Regions from separate parts of the Nonomuraea sp. NPDC050547 genome, predicted to be linked through region 2. Evidence: riboswitches for the same ligand, from Rfam matches in the RefSeq annotation. Region 2 holds a riboswitch; the other holds the start of a gene.

Region 1 (10,203 bases), on a different contig from region 2:
CGGCGCCACGCCGGGCACGGCGATCCGCGTACGCGAGGTCACCGACCACAGCTGCAACCAATCCAGGCCCTTGGCCATCAGCACCCCGCCCGACGGGCTGAACTCCAGCGGAGCGATCATCCCCGGCCACGACTTCATTCGCCCCAGGGGGTCGGAGATCCCGAGCGGGCCGAACACGCCGCCGTCGGGCCGGCCGTCGCGCCACAACCGGATCCCGTCGGGCCCGGCCACCGCCAGCAGCCGGCCTCCGGAGGCGACCGCGATGGCGGTGACCGCGACGGGCATGTCGCCGATGTCGGCCGTCCGCCGGCCGGAGGTCAGGTCCCACAGCTCGGCGCGCAGGCCGTTGAGCACGGCGAGCGTACCGCCGTCGGGGCTGATGGCGATCTGACCCGGCGGCGGCACGAACCGGGCGAGTTCGAGCTGGGCGTGCGCCGAGTAGAGCCCGGCGCGGGTTTCCGGCAGCGGCGCCAGTTGCCAGGCCGCGGCCGACAGGGCCATTCCTAGGGCCGGATCCACCGTCCGCAGTTCGGCGGCCTCGGCGACCAGGTGCCGCGCGGTCACCTCGGTGAGCTGGCGGGCGACCGTCGCCCGCTGGGTGTCGGCCTCCCGCCGCTGATGATCGGCCACGGCGGTGGCGCTCACCGCCACGATGAGCAGGACGGCCAGCGCGGCGGTGAGCGCACGCCTGAGCCGTTGGCGCCTGGTTTCGGCCGCTTGCGCGGCGGCCAGGAACTCCCGTTCGACGGCGGTGGGAGCCAGCCTGCCGGTGCGGGTGGCGGCCCAGCGTAAGGCCTGGTCGAGGTCGTGGCCGTGGAGCAGGTCGCCGGGCCGCCGGCCGTCCGCCTGCCAGCGCCCCGCACCGTCACCGACCAGCCGGTAGCCCGAAATGTCCTCCGCGGCCGCCCAGCCGCGCAGTCGCGGCCAGGCCCGCAGCAACGCCGGGCTCATCGCCAGCCGCCCACCGTCTCGGGTGACGACTCCCGCCTCCACCAGGGCCGCCACCACTTCTCCCACGCCCGGCCCCAACGCCTCCAGCTCGGCCGGCCCCACTTCCCGCACCGTGCTTCCCGGCATCACCCCCCGCAGCAGGATCTGCGCCAGGAGCGCCTGCCGTTCCGCGTCGAGCCCGGCATACACCCGCTCGGCCAATTCCCCGAGCGGCGGCCGGCCACCCGCCAGCCCGTCGGGCGGCCTGACTCCCGTGGCCACCTGGCTGCCCTGCTCCAGGCCGCTGCCGCCGATCAGCTCCATCAGCAGCCCGCCCGCGCCCGGCCGGCGCCCGGGATCCTTGTCCAGCGCCCGCGCCACCAGGCCCCGCAGCCGCTCCGGGACGCCCGACAGGTCGGGCTCGGTATGCAGATGCGCGTAAATGACCGCCTCGGCCGGTCCGGCGAACGGCGGCCCGCCGGTCGCCGCGAACACCATCACCGCGCCCCAGGCGTAGACGTCCGCCTCCGGCCCCGCCTTGTCTCCCCGAAACACCTCGGGCGCCATGTACGGCGGCGTACCCGCCACCCCCATCGTGCTGGTCGCCGACTTGCCGAGCACCCGCGCGATCCCGAAATCGATCACCCGCGGCCCATCCGGCCCCAGTAACACGTTGTCCGGCTTGAGATCGCGGTGCACCACCCCGGCCGCGTGGATCGCCGCCATCGCCGTCGCGATCCCCGTCGCGAGCCGGTGCAGGTCATCCCCGCCATACGGCCCGCCCTCGCCCACCGCCTGACGCAGGCTCGGCCCATCCACGAACTCGCTGATCAGGTACGGCGTGGCCGCGTCGAGATCGTGGGCCAGCACGCGGGCCGTACAGAAGGAAGCCACCCGCCCCAGCGCCGCGACCTCCCGGTCCCGCCCGAACTCGCTGTCAGGCCGCAGCACCTTGACCGCGGCCCTGTTGCCGTCCTCGTCGTAGCCTTCATAGACCACGGCCTGCCCGCCCGCGCCCACCCTGGCCCCGAGCCAGTATCCGCCGACTTGGTAGGGACGCCCAGGATCGTCCATGATCACACGCTAACTCCGGGCCCTTGCAGCCCGCTGAACGCACACAAAAAAGCCGCTTGGGATGAACACCGCGACCCCGGCAACAGCCGGCCCGCCCACAGGCCCGGCCGCCACCTTCCGACCCGGGCCCGGCCGCCGGGCTCCGGCTTCCCTGAAGCCACCCACGCGACACACCACCACGCCGTCACCCCAGCTCAGCCCCGGTCGGCCAGATGGTGCCACACGCGGTCCGGCCCCCGGCAGCCTGCCGCACTGACCACAACCGGCCACCTGTTTCGGGCCGGTCCAACCCGCCGAAGACTGCGTCTCTTCGCTTCCGGAACCGGCCAGCGCCCCTAGCTGAACTGCACAGCAAGTGAGGCGTGAGCCGTGACGTCATGACCGGCGGCGACGGCTTGGGCCAGGACATGTCGTCCGACGCGGCCGGTCGCTCCGAAGACGGTGAGTTTCACGGGGAGACCCCTGTGTGCGTGACGAGAGGGAGGTCATCGGGCCGGTGGGATGTCGTAGTTCGCGCGGAAGGCGTTCGTCGGATCGTGGACGGCCTTGAGCGCGGCCAGTCGTTCATGGTCGTGCGGCTCGTAGGCGGTGCGGACCAGCTCGTGATCGGCGTTGTCGCCGTAGCCCATGACGTTGAGGAAGCGGCCCGCGGTCCAGGGCCCGAGATCCTGGAACAGGAGGTCGAGGAGCCGATGGGCCTCCGCGCTGTCCGCCCCGGCCAGCGGGGTGAGCACCGCCAGCATGTACGCGGCGTCTCGATGCCCGACGGCGTTGGCATGGGCGGACGGTTCGGGGCTCACCACCCCGACCTCCTGGAAGCGCGGGCCAGATCGAGAGCGAGATGTGAGCGGCGAAGGCGACGAGTGTTCATCAAGTGGGCCAGGTCGGCGCGAGTGTCGTGCATCAGTTGCAGGTGGAAGTAGTTGACGTGTTCCAGCAGTGCGAACACCCACAGCGCCGCCCCCGGCCAGACCCGCGCGCCGGAACCGCCTTCGGCCAAGCAGGCACCCACCACGACGGCCGCGGCCACCAGCAAGCCGACGTTGACCCGGGACAACCTGCGATACACCGCCATCCCCGCCGGAACGGGTGATCGCGACGAGAGCTGGGCGAGCTTCAACCACCAGTACGCGCCGCCCTCAGCCAAAACGATCAGAACCAGCACGAGCCCTGCCGTGTTGGCCGTGGTCAGTGGCATGCCCAGGACCCCCGTCAGCACCCCGGCGATCAGCGGAATGTTGACGAACTCCAGGATCGCCAAGGTCTTCACCCGGCGGCGTACGGACGAACGAGGGGATAGCACGAAAGCCATCTTCCACCGGCGGGTCCCGGCCCCGGCGGCCGGGCGGGCCGCGTCAACGGCATCCCGTCATGCGTCGCCAGGTTCGGCCAAGTACAAGGTGTATTCGCCGTTGACCGAAGGGAGCCCAGCTCGTGCGGCCCGACCAGGAGGAACCGGCGGACCCGTCAACACGGGACGCGGGCTTTCGAAGACTTCCACCTGCTGCACTTCGACATGATGACGCGGTTCGCCCCACGGCGGACAGCCGGCCCGCACACGGTGGCCGACCTCACGGGGGGGCGACGGATCTGGCGGTCGGTCACGGCATCGACGCGTTCGTCTTCTGGCCCCAGGGCGGTCAGCGGGAGCAGGTGGCCCTGGAACGACGGGGCCGACCGTCGCAGACTGGGGTGATGACCCCTAGCCACTGGTACAACATCGTTCCCGACCTCACCACGCCCCCTCCCCCGCCGCTCCACCCCGCCACCGGGCAGCCGGTCGGTCCCGACGATCTGGCCCCGTTGTTCCCGATGGAGCTGATCGGCCAGGAGGTGAGCGGGGAGCGGTTCATCGAGATTCCGCAGGAGGTGCTGGACGTCTACCGGCTGTGGCGGCCGACGCCGCTGATCCGGGCGCACCGGCTGGAGAAGGCGCTGGGCACCCCGGCGCGCATCTACTACAAGTACGAGGGCGTCTCCCCCGCCGGCTCGCACAAGCCGAACACCGCCGTGCCGCAGGCGTACTACAACAAGCGCGAGGGTGTGCGCAGGCTCACGACCGAGACGGGGGCGGGGCAGTGGGGGTCGGCGCTGGCGTTCGCGTGCGCGCAGTTCGGGCTGGAGTGCGAGATCTGGATGGTGCGCGCCTCCTATGACCAGAAGCCCTACCGCCGCTCTCTCATGCGCGTGTACGGCGGCGCCGTCCACGCCAGCCCGTCACCGCTGACGAGCGCGGGCAGCAAGATCCTGGCCGAGCACCCCGGCTCCACCGGCAGCCTGGGCATCGCGATCAGCGAGGCCGTCGAGGTGGCGGGGGCCGCGGCCGACACCCGGTACGCGCTGGGCTCGGTGCTCAACCACGTGCTGCTGCACCAGACGGTCATCGGCGAGGAGGCGCTCAAGCAGATGCCGGAGATGCCGGACCTGGTCATCGGCTGCACCGGCGGCGGCTCCAACTTCGCCGGCCTGGCCTTCCCATTCATGCGCGAGAGCCCGCGGACGTCCTTCCGCGCGGTGGAACCGGAGGCGTGCCCGTCGTTCACCCGCGGCCGCTACGCATACGACTTCGGCGACACGGCCGGGTTCACGCCGCTGCTGAAGATGCACACGCTCGGCCACGACTTCGTGCCGGATCCGATCCACGCGGGCGGGCTGCGCTATCACGGCATGTCGCCGCTGCTGTCGCACATGTACGAGCTGGGCTTGTTCGAGGCGGTCACCCGGTCGCAGAGCGAGTGTTTCGAGGCCGGTGTGCGCTTCGCGCGTACGGAGGGGATCGTGCCGGCGCCGGAGCCGACGCACGCGCTGGCCGAGACGATCGCCGAGGCGCTGCGCTGCAAGGAGAGCGGCGAGGAGAAGGTGCTGCTGACCGCGCTGTGCGGCCACGGCCACTTCGACCTCGGCGCCTACGACCGCTACCTGGCGGGCGAACTGGAGGACTACGCGCTGCCGCAGGAGCGGGTCGACCAGGCGCTGGCGAATTTGCCACGTTCCGGGTGAACTCCGGCTCAGGGCTGGTTATGTACTGAGCATGGACGTCGATGTGATCGTGCTGGGGATGGGTCCGGGCGGCGAGGACGTGGCCGGCCGGCTGGCGGAGGCGGGGCTGCGCGTGGCCGCCGTCGAGTCGAACCTGGTGGGCGGCGAGTGCCCCTACTGGGGCTGCATCCCCTCGAAGATCATGATCCATGAGGCGGAGACCTCGCGCGAGTGGGCGGCGCTGGTACGCCGGGTGCGCGAGGCCACCGACTCCTGGGACGACAAGGTGGCCGCCGACCGCTTCACCGGCAAGGGCGGCCACCTGTTCAGGGGCCACGGGCGCGTCACCGGGCCGGGCGAGGTGACCGTCGGCGACCAGGTGCTGCGCGCGGCGCGCGGCATCGTGATCGCGACCGGTTCGCAGGCGGCGGTGCCGCCGATCGAGGGGCTGGCGGGCACGCCGTACTGGACCAACCATCAGGCGATCGAGAACGCCGAGCTGCCCGAGTCGATCATCGTGCTGGGCGGCGGTGCGATCGGGGTCGAGCTGGCGCAGATGTTCCGGACGTTCGGCGTGGCGGTGACGGTGGTCGAGGCCGCCGAGCGGCTGATCGCCCTCGAAGAGCCGGAGGCCGGCGCGCTGCTGGAGAAGGTCTTCGCCGGGCGCGGCATCGACGTGCGGACCTCGGCCAAGGTCGCGCGCGTGGACTACGGGGACGGCCGTTTCACGGTCGGCGGCGCCGAGGCGGAGCGGCTGCTGGTGGCGACGGGCCGCCGGGTGGATCTGAAGGCGCTGGGCGTCGGCGCGATCGGTCTCGACGAGAGCGCGCGGGCGATTCCCGTGGACGCGCGGATGCGCGCGGCCGAGGGCGTCTGGGCGATCGGCGACGCGGTAGGCAAGGGCGCTTTCACCCACATGTCGATGTACCAGGCGAACATCGTGGTCAAGGAGATCCTCGGCGAGCCCGTGCACGAGGCCGAGTACCACGCCGTGCCCCGGGTGACCTTCACCGATCCCGAGGTGGGCGCGGTGGGCCTGACCGAGGCGCAGGCCCGCGAGCGGGGCCTGGATGTGCGCGTCGCCATGGGCGATCTGGGCACGCGCGGGTACATCGCCCAGGCCGAGGGGCTGGTCAAGCTGGTGGCCGCCGACGGTGTCCTGGTCGGCGCGACCGTGGCGGCGCCGCCCGGGGGCGAGGTCCTGGGACTGCTGACGCTGGCGGTGCACGCCCGTGTCCCGCTCCCCAGGCTCGACGAGATGATCTACGCCTACCCGACGTTCCACCGGGCGGTTTCGGCCGCCGTGAAGGAGCTCACCGCGGCCGGGTGACCGTCAGCGCGACGCGGGGCGCTTGCCGTGGTTGGCCTTCTTCTTCTTGCGTGCTCGGGACTTGCGGGCGCGCCTTGCCATCCGTCGTCCTCCTTTGAGCGGGCCTTTTCCGGTACGGCATGCGTATCCCACACCAGGCCCCCCGGCAAGCGACCTCACATTCTTCAACATGTTCATGTCATAATCTGTTTGAACTTGTTGGAAGGAGAGCGCGTGCTCGCACAGCAGCGGCAACAGACGATCCTCGAACGGGTCCGGGCCAGCGGCGGCGTCCGCGTGGCCGACCTCGTGCGCGAGCTCGGCGTCTCCGACATGACCGTCCGGCGCGATCTGGAGTCCCTGGCCGAGCGCGGCCTGCTGGAGAAGGTGCACGGCGGCGCGACCACGCTCGGCCCCGGCTCCACGGAGGAGCCGGGCTTCACCGCCAAGTCCGCCCGCCAGCAGCAGGAGAAGGAGTCGATCGCGCGCCGCGCCGCCGAGCTGGTCGGGCCCGGCACCGCGGTCGCCCTGTCGGCGGGCACCACCACGTGGGCGCTGGCCCACCACCTGGTCTCGGTGCCCGACCTCACCGTCATCACGAACTCGGTCCCGGTCGCCGACGTCTTCCACCGCGCCCCGCGCGCCGACCGCACGGTGGTGCTCACCGGCGGCGTCCGCACGCCCTCCGACGCGCTGGTCGGTCCCGTCGCCGTCGCCGCGATCCGCCGCCTGCACGTGGACACGCTGTTCCTGGGCGTGCACGGGATGAGCGCGCGCGCCGGGTTCACCACGCCGAACCTGCTGGAGTCGGAGACCGACCGGGAACTGGTGGCCGCCGCCCACCGCCTGGTCGTGCCGGCCGACCACACCAAGTGGAACACCGTCGGCATCAGCACGATCGCCGACCTGGCAGAGGCCGACGTCGTCATCAGCGACCAGGGTCTGCCCGCCGAGGCGCGCGCCGAGCTGGCCGAGCGCGTCGGGGAACTGATCATCGCGGAGGGCACGCAGTGAAGCGCACCATCACCCACCTGGCCGACGGGCGAGAGCTGATCTACTTCGACCGGCGCGACGACGCCGACCGCGGCGCGGTGGACCGGCGCCCGCTCGACCCCCGGCCGCTCGCCTCGGAGCTGCGCTACGACCCGCTGACCGAGGAGTGGATCGCGATCGCGGGGCACCGGCAGACGCGGACGTTCCTGCCGCCCGCCGACGAGTGCCCGTTGTGCCCGTCGTCCGACACGCGGGCCTCGGAGATCCCGGCGCACGACTATGACGTGGTGGTGTTCGAGAACCGCTTCCCATCTTTCAGCGGAAATTTTGGGACTTATCACGATGTGGGCGGCCTGAGTGAGGTGCGGCCGGGGGCGGGGCGGTGTGAGGTGGTGTGCTTCACCTCCGAGCACTCCTCGTCGTTCTCACGGCTGACCGACGCGCAGGTCGAACTGGTCATGGAGGCGTGGGCGGACCGCACCGCCGAGCTGTCCGCGATCGAGGGCGTGGAGCAGGTCTTCGTCTTCGAGAACCGGGGCGAGGAGATCGGGATCACGCTGCCCCACCCGCACGGGCAGATCTACGCCTACCCCTACGTGACGCCGCGGACCAAGCTGCAGCTCGCGGCGGCGCAGCGGCGGCCGGGGCTGTTCGCGGACGTGCTGGCCGCCGAACGGGCCGGGGAGCGGGTCGTGGCGGCCAACGAGTTGTGGACCGCCTTCGTGCCGGCCGCGGCGCGCTGGCCGTACGAGGTGCATGTCTACCCGCATCGGCAGGTGCCGGACCTCGCGGCGCTGACCGAGGCGGAGCGGGCGGCCTTCGCGCCGCTCTACACCTCGGTGCTGCGGGCGCTGGACGGGATCTTCGGGGTGGCCATGCCGTACATCTCGGCCTGGCACCAGGCGCCGGTGCAGTACCTGCGTGAGCTGGGACATCTGCACCTGGAGCTGTTCTCGATCAGGCGCGCGCCCGGCAAGCTCAAGTACCTGGCGGGGTCGGAGTCGGCGATGGGGGCCTTCGTCAACGACGTGCTGCCCGAGGAGGCCGCACGCCTGCTTCGATCACAGGTAGATCACTAATTGATTTCCACTTGAAGTCGCGTTACCCGCCATTTACTACTAATATCCCTCACGCACCGGTTGTCACAGCCGTTGCCGCCTAATCCCGGGCGTGTTGCCCAGGAGCCGGGGACCCAGCCTCACCTGGGGTGAATCCACTTCGGTGGTAGGGCATCTCCATGCCCGAACCCGTCAGCTAACCCGGCCGGCAGATGGAGAGGAATCCCCCACGTGGCGGTTGCGTCCCCCGCGGCTCTGGCCATCGGTCTCATCACCGCCGCAGCTGTGGCGCTCACCCCGGCGAGCGCGCTCGCCGCGCCCAAGCCGAGCGAGAAGCAGCTGCGGGCCGAGCTGAAGAAGCTCAACACCCAGGTGGACAAGCTCATCGAGAGTTACAACGGCAAGCGCGTGGCCCTCGCCAAGGCGAAGGAGGCGGAGAAGTCCGCCCAAGCGCGCCTGGCCACCGCCGAGACGGCCCTGGTCGAGGCCGAGCGGCGGGTGGCCGAGATCGCCCAGCTGCGCTACCAGGGCAGCGGCGGCACGCTGCCCGGCTTCCTGTACACGCCTGACGCGCCGGGCGCGGCCGTACTGGAGCAGCTCACCGACGAGGAGCAGGCGGTCATCGCGGGCGTCGCCGCCGCCCGCGACGAGAAGAAGAAGGCCGCCGACGCGGCCGCCGCGCTCACCGCCCAGATCGCCGGGCAGGCGGATGAGGTGGACAAGGAGCGCGACGAGGCCGAAGGCGTCATCAAGGACATCAAGGACAAGCTCCAGGACCTCATGCCGTACGGCACCGGCAAGCGCAACGACGGTTCCTGGGCCCCCGAGCTGCCCTCCGGCTCCGACAACATCACCTCACGGATGCGGATCATCCGCGACGAGATCAAGAAGACCTTCAACCTGCCCTTCGAGGTCGGCTGCTACCGCTCGGGCGGCGGCGGCGAGCACCCGCTCGGCCGGGCCTGCGACTTCATGATGAGCACCGGCGGCTCCATGCCCACCGCCGCCAACCAGGCACTCGGCGACCAGATCGCGGCCTGGGCGATCAAGAACAAGAACCGCTTCGGCGTGAAGTACGTCATCTGGAAGCAGCGCATCAACATGGGATCGGGATGGCGGGCGATGAGCGACCGCGGCAGCATCACCGAGAACCACTTCGACCACCCGCACATCTCCATGCAGTGAGTGCGCCCCAGTAGTGTGACCCCTCGGATGTGATCACCGGGCAAGGAGGGGCACCGTGGCGCTGCAGCCACCGCCGGGACTGGCCATGCTGCTCAACATCGTCGTCTCGTGGCCGCTCGTCGACGAGGACCGGCTGTACGCGGCCGGTACCCAGTGGATCTCCTTCGCGATGACGGCGGTGCGCGTCTCCTCGACCGCGGCCACGCACGCCGCCCAGACCACCGCACGCAACGAGGGCGAAGGCGTCCGGGCGTTCGACGGCGAGTGGCGCGACACCTCCGCACGCTCCGGCGACGCGGTCACCGCCGCGCTGCTCATCGGCGGCGCGTTACAGATCTCCGCGACGATCGTGCTGGCCATGAAGGTGGCGCTGATCGTCCTGCTCATGCGGCTCGCCCTGCACCTGTCGCGGCTGGTCGCGGCCTCTGGCCCCACCGCCGGCGCCTCGCTCGCCGCCGTGGGTCCGGTCGTGGGCGGCGCCAGGACGACCGCGCGGGAGATCATCCGCCGGATGGTCGAGCTGCTGGAACGCAGCGCGCTGCGCCTGTTCGGACGCGCGTCCGCGCTGCTGCGCAAGCCGGCCTCCAAAGCGGGGTCCGGCGCGATCCCGCCCGGCAGGCGGCCGCCGACACCCCTGCGCGGCCCCGGCAACCACCTCGAGTCGGCGGCCGACAA
Region 2 (10,203 bases):
CTGCGCATCCGGCTGATCAACGCCGGTGGCGACACCGCGTTCCGCGTGGCTCTGGCCGGTCACCGGATGACCATCACCCACACCGACGGCTTCGCCGTACAGCCGAAGGACGTCGACGCGCTGCTCGTCGGCATGGGCGAGCGCTACGACGTGCTGGTCACCCTCAAGGACGGCGTCTTCCCGCTGGTCGCGCTCGCCGAAGGCAAGGCCGCCGCGGCTCGCGCGCTGGTCCGCACCAGCACCCGAGCCGCGGCGCCCAAGCCCGGCCATCGTCCGCGTGAGCTCGATGGCGAGGTCGTCCGCTACGCGAAGCTCCAACCTCATGAGCAGGTACGGCTGCCGCAACGGCGGCCCGACCGCACCGTCAGGCTGGAGCTCACCGGCGCCATGGCGGCCTACGACTGGGCGATCAATGGCAAGAAGTACGACCCCGAGACCGTCGCGCCGGTGCGCTCGGGAGAGAGGGTGCGCCATTCCTTCGTCAACCGGACGACGATGTGGCACCCCATGCATCTCCACGGGCACACCTTCGCCCTGCCGTCCGGCATCCGCAAGGACACCGTCATCGTGCCGCCTGGCGAGTGCCCGCAGAATCAAGCCTGCCACCGACCAGCAGCGCCACCGTGCGGAGGTGCTGGAATCGCCCCGTGTGAAACGGCTCAGCACGCCCTCGAAGGTCGCCTGAATCTACTATTGTTCATAGTAGATGAAGGTGAGATGGATGCGCATACACGCACAGCAGGACACGACCCTGACCCAGGCGCTCAAGGAGCGACTGGCCGACTGGTCCAATCGCTCCGGCATCCAGGTGGAGACATGGGCACTGCCGGCCGAGGAGGTACCCGATCGGGTGGCCGAAGCGGTGCTCGCGTGTGTCACCCAGGTTTTGGCCGTCGTCGAGGAGCGAGCCAGGGCCGCGATGGTGTCCGTCGCCGTCACCACCAGCACGAACGGCCTGCTCTTCACGGTGAGCGCTGACGGCATGGGCTTCGACGCGAAGGATGCCGGCTTGCGCGCCGCCCTTGCCGCCACGCCGGGGACCGTCTCGATCAATGTCACCCCGGACGGCTTCACCGTCAGAGGCGCCGTCCCGCGGGAGCGCCGGCAGTGACATCCATTCATGGGGGCGGGGGCATCATGGGAACGTGATTGTGGAGGGCGGATGAGGCCTCGCTTGGAGGCGACGGCGGCGGTTCGGGAGTCGACGCCGAGTTTGGCGTAGATGCGCACCAGGTGGGTCTTGACCTTGCCTTGACCATGACCGACGGCGAACTCACCGAGGAAGCCGCGATACCGGTCCCCTGACCGCCACCTGGGAGGTCAGCGTCGGCGTCTACGCCCCCATGGGTCAGCGTTGCCCGCCGGCCGCCCAGTCGAGCAGCCTCTGAGCGGTCTGGAAGCGGCGGGTGGAGCTGGTCTCTCCAAGAATCACACCGGCCAGCTGCCGGCCCTCACGATCGGCGGCGAAGGAGAGCGTGTAGCCGGCGGCCCGGGTGTAGCCGGTCTTCAGGCCGACGGCGCCCGGCTTGCCAAGGAGCCGATTCGTGTTCCGCCAGGAGTAGGCGCGGTGCTCCGCCGTGGCGGACACCGAGCGAGACCGGCTGGAGGCGACCTTCTTGAGCGTCTGGCTGCCCAGGGCGGCCTGGGCCAGCCGCGTCTGGTCGCGTGCGGTGGAGTAGCCGCCCCCCTTGGCGGGCATCCCGTCGGCGTTGACGTAGAGCGTGTCCCGCATGCCGAGCTCGCGAGCGGCGGCGTTCATCTTCGCGGTGAACGCGTCGACGCCCGGGCCGTACACGCGGGCGAGCGCGTGGGCGGCATCCGCGCCGGAGGGCAACAGCAGGGCGTACAGCAGATTCTCTACGGTCAGCCGGTCGCCCGCGCGCAGGCCGGCCACCGAGGCACCGTCCTTCGAGGCGTAGCGAACATCCCCAGAGGTGACCTTGACGACGTCACTCGGCCTGGCCTCCTTCAGCACGGTGTAGGCGGTCATCACCTTGGTGATGCTGGCCACGGGCAAACGAAGATCGGCCTTCTTGCTGAAGTAGACCTTGCCGGTCTTGGTGTCGATCACATGAGCCGCACGGCCGAGCACCGTGGGGGCGTGCGCCGCGGCTTCCTGAACGTGGGAGCGGGACGTCGGCGGGTCGTCGGGCCCGACCGGAGGGGTGGCCTGCGCAGCGGTGGCGCAGGCGGTCATGGCGAGCGCGGTGACGGCAAGGCCGAGCAGCGCGCGGTTCAGCCGGTTCTTGGGATCGGTGGGCATGAAGGACTTTGCTCCTTGCTTCCATGCCGCCTACCGGGTTAGCTGACGGGTTCGGGCTGGGAAGTGCCCTACGGTCGCCGTCGAGCGAGCGTCCGATTCACCCCAAGAAGAGTGGGTCCCCGGCTCCGTGAAAATGGATTCGGCGGCCGGACGTCGTCCTGCGGGTTCCCCAGGAGACGCACGGTCCGGGCAATGAAAAGGCAACGAACCCGTCTAGGGTCCGCCACGCAATGCCCGAGACACTACCAAAAAGTACATATCGTGCAAACAGTACATTTTCCCCCTTCTTACGACGGGCGGGCCAGACCAAGCACGATCAGGTCGAACAGCTCCTGGAACGCCTCCGCGTTCGTCCGGCCGAGATGCTCGAGCACCTCCGGATCCTGCAGCCGGTCCAGGGCGGCGTAGATCACCTCCGCCACGAGGCGCGCGTCCGTTTCGCGGAATGCGCCGCCGTCTATGCCCTCCTGGATGAGTGCGGCGGCGACGGACGTGGCGAACCGGTAATGCTCCTGGAACAGCCGGCGGATTCCCGGCTGCCCGGCGACATCGACCGAGAACGCCCGAGCCGCGCGGGTCAGCGCCCCGCTGGCCGCGGACATGTAGGCGTGGACTCGCCCGAGCGGCTCCTCCAGCGCCCTCGCCTGAGCCATCGCCTGCCGGCCGACGCGCTGCAGGAACCGGTCGACGACGAGCGCGACGAGCTCGTCCTTGCTGGGCGCCAGGTCATAGAGGGTACGCCGCGAGCAGTGCAGCCGGGCGGCGAGTTCCTGAATCGTCAGCCGGCGAAATCCCTCCCGAAGGAAGATCTCCTCCAGCTCGGCGAGCACGCTTTCCTGCCGGCTCGTGAAGGAACGCCCGAGCGAGAGGGCGACGGGCGGTCGAGGATATCCGGTCATGCCTGCACTTTCGGGGATGCCGACTCTCGGGGTACCGTGAAGGGTACCAGGTACTCAAAAATAGTACCCCCTGTGTTTGGAGGCGGAATGCGCCGACCCAGCCGAACCAAGGTGGGCATCATCTCGTGCCTGCCGCTGGCCGCCGCCCTCGTCGCGGTCGGCGATCCCGTACGGGCGGACGCCGGCCGATGCGCGGCCCTGATGAACGCGACCGTGACCGACACGACGATCACCCGAGCCACGACGGTGACCGCGACGACCTCGGTACCGGAGCACTGCCTGGTCGACGCCTATGTCACCACGCCGGGCGACGCGACCGTCCCCAGCAATCGGGTGAACTTCCGCTTGGGCCTGCCGGCCGCGTGGAACTCGGACTTCTACTTCCAGGGCGTGGGCGGGCTCGCCGGGCACATCGTTCCGTTCGACGAGGGGCTGAGACGCGGCTACGCCTCGGCCGCCACCGACACCGGACACCAAGGCGCGAGCCCGTTAGGCCACCCCGAACTCGACGGCAGGTGGGCGCTCGGCAACCGGCCCAAGCAGATCGACTACGCCTACCGAGGCGTCCACGTCAGCACGGTCGCGGCGAAGGCGATCACCGCGATCCACTACGGGCGCGACACGCGCAAGGCCATCTTCAACGGGTGCTCCAACGGGGGACGGCAGGGCCTCATGGAGGTCCAGCGCTACCCCGCGGACTATGACGGAGTGATCGCCGAGGGCCCCGCGTTCGCCGCAGGCGACACGTTCCTGCGCTGGATCTCGCAGGCACAGGCACAACTGGCCACCTCCGGGTCCTGGCTGTCGCCCAGCACGCTGCCGATCCTCTCGGCGGAATCGCTGAAGCGGGGCGACGCCCGGGACGGGCTGACCGACGGCCTGGTCGCCGATCCGCGCAAGGCGGCCGTCAACCCCGGCCGGCTCATCGGCCCCGGCAAGCTGACCCGGGCCCAGGCCGCCGCCGCACGGACCATCTATCGTGGACCCGGGCCGCTCCGGGGACATCCCGCCGGACACGAGGAGCTGTGGCGGTCCTACATCACCGGCTCGGCGCCCCCGCAGATGGGACCCGACGGCAAGCTCGTCTTCCCCTTCAGCCTGGCCGCACCGTTGTCGTACACGTTCGCCAACGAGTTCCTGCGGTACTTCCTGTTCAGCGATCCGAGCTATGACCTCACCAGGTTCGACCTCGCCAAAGATCGGCCGGCCGTCGAGCGGATACGCGCGCTGCTTGACGCGACCGACCCCGACCTCACGGCCTACAGGGCCCGAGGCGGCAAGCTGCTCATGGTGCACGGCTGGTCCGACCCCGCCTTGAGCGGTACGGCCCCGGTCGCGTACCACAGGAAGGTCGTCGCCGAGATGGGCGCGGCGCGGACCGCCGGCTTCTTCCGCCTGTTCATGGCACCCGGGATGGGCCATTGCGCGGGCGGGCCAGGGCCGAACACGTTCGACGCGCTCACGGCGATGGAACAGTGGATCAACCGGGGCACGGCGCCCGCCTCCATCCTCGCGACCCACCCGGCGAGCGGCCGCAGCCGGCCCCTGTGCCCGTATCCTGCCGTCGCGCTCTACAAGGGCTCGGGCAGCATCGAGGACGCCGCGAACTTCACCTGCGGATCCCCTCATGACGCGCACTAGCGAGAAGGCGAGCGCGCGAGGCAGTTTCCTCGTGGTCGGCCTGGCCGCGTTCGTGCTCACGGCCTGTGGGCCAACCGCATGAGCTCGGGCGCGCTGGAAGCGGTCGGAGCAGGTGAGGCCGGCGTCAGCCCGCACTCCGTACACTCCCGGCATGAGCGAGATCCGCGCGACCGCGCGTCTGCTGATGCTCGACGCGCACGGCCGCGTGCTCCTGCAGCAGCTGAACTCGGCGAACTGGCCCGGCATCTGGATTCCCCCTGGCGGGGGCATCGAACCGGGCGAGACTGCTGAGGAAGCCGCGATCCGCGAGGCTCGCGAGGAGACGGGATTCGTGGTGCCGCCGGGCCTGCTCGGCCCGGTGATCGCCACCGCGACGGGCCCTCGGCTCTCCGGAGCACCGGGACAGTCGCACAGCAGCTACTTCTTCGTCCGGATCGAAGGTCTTGCGAAGGTCGAGCCCCAGCCCGAGGAACACGAGACGCGCCTGCTGCGGGGCGAGCGCTGGTGGACGCCGGATGACTTGGCCTCCACCGAGGAGCTCATCGCGCCACAGGGATTGGCCGGGCTGCTGCCACCGCTGCTGGCCGGTGAGCTCCCATCGCGACCGCAGGCACTGGCCTGGCTGCCGACCCGCCGGCTCGCCGGCACCAGGAGCGCGCCCGGCGCGCCCAGGTCCTGCGCGCGATCGACCCCATCAGCGACTGATGCACGCCCAGCACCCGGAGAGACGTGACATGTGCCGATCCCTGTCTGACGGCGTTTCAGGGTTCGCCGAAGTGTTCAGAGGAGAGCTGTGATCTTCCCCGTTTGAAGGAGTGGGGTCTGGCTGGGCGGGACGCCCCGCAGGTGGGGCGGATGGGGTCACACGGACTGCGCCCACACCCTGCGGCCGCTGATCATCACGACGGGGGCCGGCTCAGTCGTCGATGAGGGTGTCGAGTTGCGTGTTGAGGATGCGCACGGCTCCTTCAACGCTCAGGTGGCCGAGCAGGAGATCGGAGGAAAGCCCGTTCGCCAGGGCGAGGAGGGTGTCCGCGGCCTGTTCGGCGAGATCGTCGGCATCCGCGCGCGCCGCCCGGATCAGATCGGCCACGCTCGCGGTGAGCTGGGCTCGGCCCAGACGGTAGCGGTCGGCCATGACCGGGTCGTTGAGCGCCCTGATGAACACCGCGTTGGCCACCAACGTCTCAGACCGGCTGGCTGGATCGTCCGGCAACAGCGCCGCGAACATCGCGCGCAGCGTGGCTTGGGGCGTGACCGGCTCTGGAAGCGCGGCCACCGCGCGCCGGAGCCGTTCCTCGAGCCGGTCGCGCAGCAGCAGGGTGGCGTGCAGCAGCATGTCCTCTTTACTCGCGAAATAGTGCTGCACCAACCCGATCGACATGCCCGCCGAGGTCGCCACCTCTCGCATGCTGACCGCCTCCAGCCCTCGCTCGGCGGCGACCCGCCACAACGCCTGGCTGATCTGCTGGCGCCGTTGTTCGTGATCGACCTGCTTGGGCATTTCCGCGCGCCTCCCCCATCTTTGCCATACGATCATATTGCAAAGGAGGTGGGTTCATGGCCACGACGAAAGTCGGCCGGTTCGTCACACCGGCCGCCCAACGGGCCTACGACACGATCTATGACGAGGCGGTCAAGTCCTTCCCGGCCCCCGTGCAGACCCATGACGTGGAGACCGGTTTCGGACCGGTTCGTGTCTACGGCTTCGGGCAGGACACGCGGCCGCCGATCGTCTTGCTGCACGGCAGGGGCGCCAGCAGCGTCATGTGGCTGCCCAACCTCGCGGCCCTGGCCGAGCGGCGCCGAGTGTATGCCCTGGACCTGCTCGGCGAGGGAGGGCGCAGCGTGCAGACCCACCCCATCCGCGATGCCGCCGACCAGGCCGCATGGCTGGAGGAGACCCTGGAGGAGCTCGGCGTCGACGCCGCCCATCTCGTGGGCCATTCGATCGGTGGCTGGCTGGCCTGCAATCATGCCGTACGCGCCCCGGCGCGCCTGGTCTCACTCACCCTCATCGACCCCGCTCTCACGTTGGCGTACATGCCGCTTTCCCTGCTTCTCCGCGTGATCCCCACCACGATCCCGATCACGGCCAAGCGTGCGGTGCCCGCGTTCATGCGCTGGTCGAGTCGCGGCGAGCCGTACGACGAAAACGACCCCGAGGTCCAGCTGATCACCTCCAATCTGCTGCACTATCGCTTCGCCCTCCCCGCACCCACCCGATTCACCGACGACCAGCTCCGCGCTGTCTCCATCCCCACGCTCGTCCTCATCGCCGGCCGGAGCATCGTCCACGACCCCCGCAAGGCCTACGAACGCGCCCGCGCACTCATCCCGGACGTCCAGGCCGAACTCTGGCCGCAGGCCACCCACGGCATCACCGGCCAGTGCGCCGACGAGGTGAACGCCCGGCTCCTGCGTTTCGTCGAGGAACACTGATCACCGGTTCAGGGCGGGCCATCCGGCCCGATCCGATAACACGGGCTCGGACATGCCGGGCGCTCTCGGTGATCGTCCTACCATCACGGGTCGGGTACGGCGGCGCGGTCGAACAGGTCCAAGAGTGTGAGCTCCCCGGTTTACCGGAGACTTCCGAACCCGGATTCGGGCCAAGATCTCCCACTCCGGCCCTCAGCCGAACCCCCTCCTGCCGAGGCCGGTGATCATCTTCGCGCGGCGGCTCTTGCCATTCGCCGTCCCTTTGGACTCACGTCGGGAGTACGCGGTGACGAGCTGTCGAGACAAGGCGAGGGGTAGGCAGGTCACGGTGGTGCCGCCGGGAAGGTGCGCGGTTGAGCGCCCGGCGGAGGTTTCGGGCAGGCGCCGGCGCCTCGCACGGAATCCGGCGCTGGTGACGCTGCGCGGCCGAGCGGCTCAGCCACTCGGCACCCTCAGCCCGCCACCCCGGTACGAAGGCGTACGCGCCGGCCTGCCATCGGCCGGGGATATCAGTGCGACGAAAGCCCTCGCGGCCCGGACTTCCTTCCTCCCGGCCGTAGCGCGGGACCGGCGGCCTGAGCGGGTGCTGCGGTGAGCACGGCACCCGCCGCCAGTGCGGCACCGACGGCCAAAGCCGTTTTCATGCCCATGGTCGATTCCTGTCTCAGTTGCTTGCTCGCTGGAGGGGCGTCTAGCGCTCGTTGCGGCGGGCGAGGCTGCGGGCTCGTCCGGCCCGCCGGCGGCGTGCCGGGTCGGCAGGGTCGGCGGGCGCTCCGGCGGGGTCATAGGGGCGTTCACCGGCAGGGTCTCCCAGACGCCTGGCCAGTTCCTTCAGCCGGGGGCTGTCCGCGGGCACGTTGATGTGGAAGTGGCCGTACTTGGCGGGCTTCAGGTCCCCGCCCCAGGTGACCAGGCCATCGCAGTCGGCGAGAATGTCGCCGACGATGCGCTGCTGATGCGGATAGAGGCCGTCCCCGCCGCCTGCCGGGAACGCCCCCGGATGCAGCGCCACCGCCGACCCCGACAGGTGATTGGATTCATAGTCGGCGTACACGGTCCGGTCGGTGGTGTGCCCGTGCAGCGTGGTTCCGGTGCCGTCGGTGAACCGCTGGATCTCGTAGTGCCAGCGGCGCACCACGTGCAGCAGCACCTGCGCGGCGGCCGGATGCAGGGTGACCGTCCGCGCCGCCCCGGACACGTAGAAGGGCTGGACGATGCGCGGGTCGATGCGCCATCCGTTGCGGCTGGTGTCGCGGTTCCAGGTACGGGCGACCGGGCCGCCACCGCTCGCGGGCGCCGCTGCGGCCAGCGCCGTGGGTACTGACCCGATCAGTGCCGCCACGGCGCCGATGGTGCCGCCGATGAGGACGCTCCGGCGGGTGGGGGTGGTCACGTGGGCTCCTCGGTGGCGTCGCGGTACATCCGGTCGGCGATGGCGTGGGTGAAGCTTTCGAGTTCGGCGAGGGGCAGGTCGTCGGGCATCTCGCCCTTGAAGATCAGTTCCCTGGCCAGGGCGTAGACGATGGCGTTGCCGAGCATGTCCTCCCCCAGCATCTGACGGGTGATGCGGGAGCGTGCCGTGCCCTGGTCGCTTTGGAACCGGCCCTTGAGGAAGTTGCGGTAGCGGTGGCGGGCGTGGACGCTCGGATTGGTGGGCGAGTAGTAGTGGGTGAGAACGTCGGAGAACAGCACGTCCGGGTTGCCGAGGAGTAACTGACTCAGGCTGAGGGCGTCGGCGTCGGAGAGGTAGTCGTCCAGTGCCCACGAACTGGAGTGGGTGGTGCTGGCGAGGTAGCGGTTCACCATCTCCGCCCCGGACAGGTGCTGGTAGGTGTTGCGCCATTCGACGTACAGGGTGACCGCGTCACCGAACCAGCCGGTGGCATCCCCCATCCGGACCTCGTCGCCGCCGCTGGTGGACTTCAAGTAGCCCTGCGCATTGGAGATGCAATGCTGCATGTCCAGGGTGATGCCCTGGATCGGATCCCTCGGCCAGGCGTTGTTCTCGGTGAGGGCCCCGGCCTGGCCGGCGGCATAGCTGTTGCGTTTGGCGTCCGGGGCGCCGAGCAGTTGGTTCCAGTGAAGATCGATGTACTTGTACTGCCGGAAGAACAGGCACAGGTCCTGGCGCTGGTCGGCGATCGCCAATGATTCGCCGTTGTCGCGGCGGTAGCGGGCGAACGCGTTCTCCAAGGCTTTGACATACCCCATGAAGGCGGTGATCTCCGCGTACTGGTCATCCTTGAGGTGCAGGGACTTGACGGCCGGGTCGTAGCCGTCGCCACGCCACACGTTCTTGTCGAGCCCTATCGGTGTGATGTTCCCGTCGGTGAACCCGGTCCCGTTGGCGGGGTTGAACTCGTAGATCTGGCTGAACGACCAGTTCTGCGGCATCGGGAATCCCAGGTTGCCGGAAAATTCGAACGACATGCCGGACACGAACGACCACCTGGCCCCGGTCGCCTCCGACACCCGCGTGCACACGTTGCGCGTGCCGTACACCCCGAACCAATACCAGCCGCCCTTGTCGGCGAGGGCCTTGCGGACGCCGTTGAAGTAGGGGATGACGAACTGGCTGATCTCATGGTCCTGGGCGTCGTAGTCGACGGCGAAGTAGATGCACGCGCCCTGGAGCATGTGGTGCTCAACCATCTTGTCGTGCGCTTTCCCGGCCTGGTCGTAGCCCTTCTGGAAGGTGAAGTTCTCGGGCACCGTGCCGTTGTACTGGAAGATCGGCATGAGTCGCAGCCCGGCGTCGATGATGGTTTTGGGTTCGCCGGGGACCAGGGCCTTGCCGATGTAGCCGGGGTCGTCGGGCGGCAGATGCTCATCGAGGTATCGGCCGACGACCTTGTAGCCCTTGGCGACCAGGGCTTTGGCTCGTTCGGGGGTGATGGTGACGGAGGTGTCGGAGCCGGTGGCGGCCCGATGCTGGTCCCCCCGGGAGATCAGCAGCTG

Evidence for each region. Region 2 has a riboswitch for cyclic di-AMP ahead of ACIBHY_RS06255 (D-alanyl-D-alanine carboxypeptidase family protein). Riboswitches for the same ligand answer to the same signal wherever they lie in the genome.
Region 1: another riboswitch for cyclic di-AMP. It lies ahead of ACIBHY_RS43455 (coiled-coil domain-containing protein); the one in region 2 lies ahead of ACIBHY_RS06255 (D-alanyl-D-alanine carboxypeptidase family protein).

The regions. Positions count from the first base shown of each region.
Region 1 is NZ_JBITGW010000022.1:49,181-59,383, forward strand. It holds gene ACIBHY_RS43415 (protein kinase) at 1-2,004, opposite strand, end outside; gene ACIBHY_RS43420 (BBE domain-containing protein) at 2,490-2,807, opposite strand; gene ACIBHY_RS43425 (hypothetical protein) at 2,801-3,274, opposite strand; gene ACIBHY_RS43430 (TrpB-like pyridoxal phosphate-dependent enzyme) at 3,700-5,004, shown strand; gene ACIBHY_RS43435 (dihydrolipoyl dehydrogenase family protein) at 5,036-6,313, shown strand; gene ACIBHY_RS43440 (50S ribosomal protein bL37) at 6,317-6,394, opposite strand; gene ACIBHY_RS43445 (DeoR/GlpR family DNA-binding transcription regulator) at 6,527-7,306, shown strand; gene galT (galactose-1-phosphate uridylyltransferase) at 7,303-8,364, shown strand; cyclic di-AMP (ydaO/yuaA leader) riboswitch at 8,431-8,568, shown strand; gene ACIBHY_RS43455 (coiled-coil domain-containing protein) at 8,575-9,528, shown strand; gene ACIBHY_RS43460 (hypothetical protein) at 9,584-10,203, shown strand, end outside.
Region 2 is NZ_JBITGW010000002.1:381,661-391,863, reverse strand. It holds gene ACIBHY_RS06260 (multicopper oxidase family protein) at 1-978, shown strand, start outside; gene ACIBHY_RS06255 (D-alanyl-D-alanine carboxypeptidase family protein) at 1,349-2,263, opposite strand; cyclic di-AMP (ydaO/yuaA leader) riboswitch at 2,276-2,418, opposite strand; gene ACIBHY_RS06250 (TetR/AcrR family transcriptional regulator) at 2,551-3,162, opposite strand; gene ACIBHY_RS06245 (tannase/feruloyl esterase family alpha/beta hydrolase) at 3,250-4,803, shown strand; gene ACIBHY_RS06240 (NUDIX hydrolase) at 4,955-5,536, shown strand; gene ACIBHY_RS06235 (TetR/AcrR family transcriptional regulator) at 5,720-6,307, opposite strand; gene ACIBHY_RS06230 (alpha/beta fold hydrolase) at 6,364-7,245, shown strand; gene ACIBHY_RS06225 (hypothetical protein) at 7,937-8,638, opposite strand; gene ACIBHY_RS06220 (glycoside hydrolase domain-containing protein) at 8,635-10,203, opposite strand, start outside.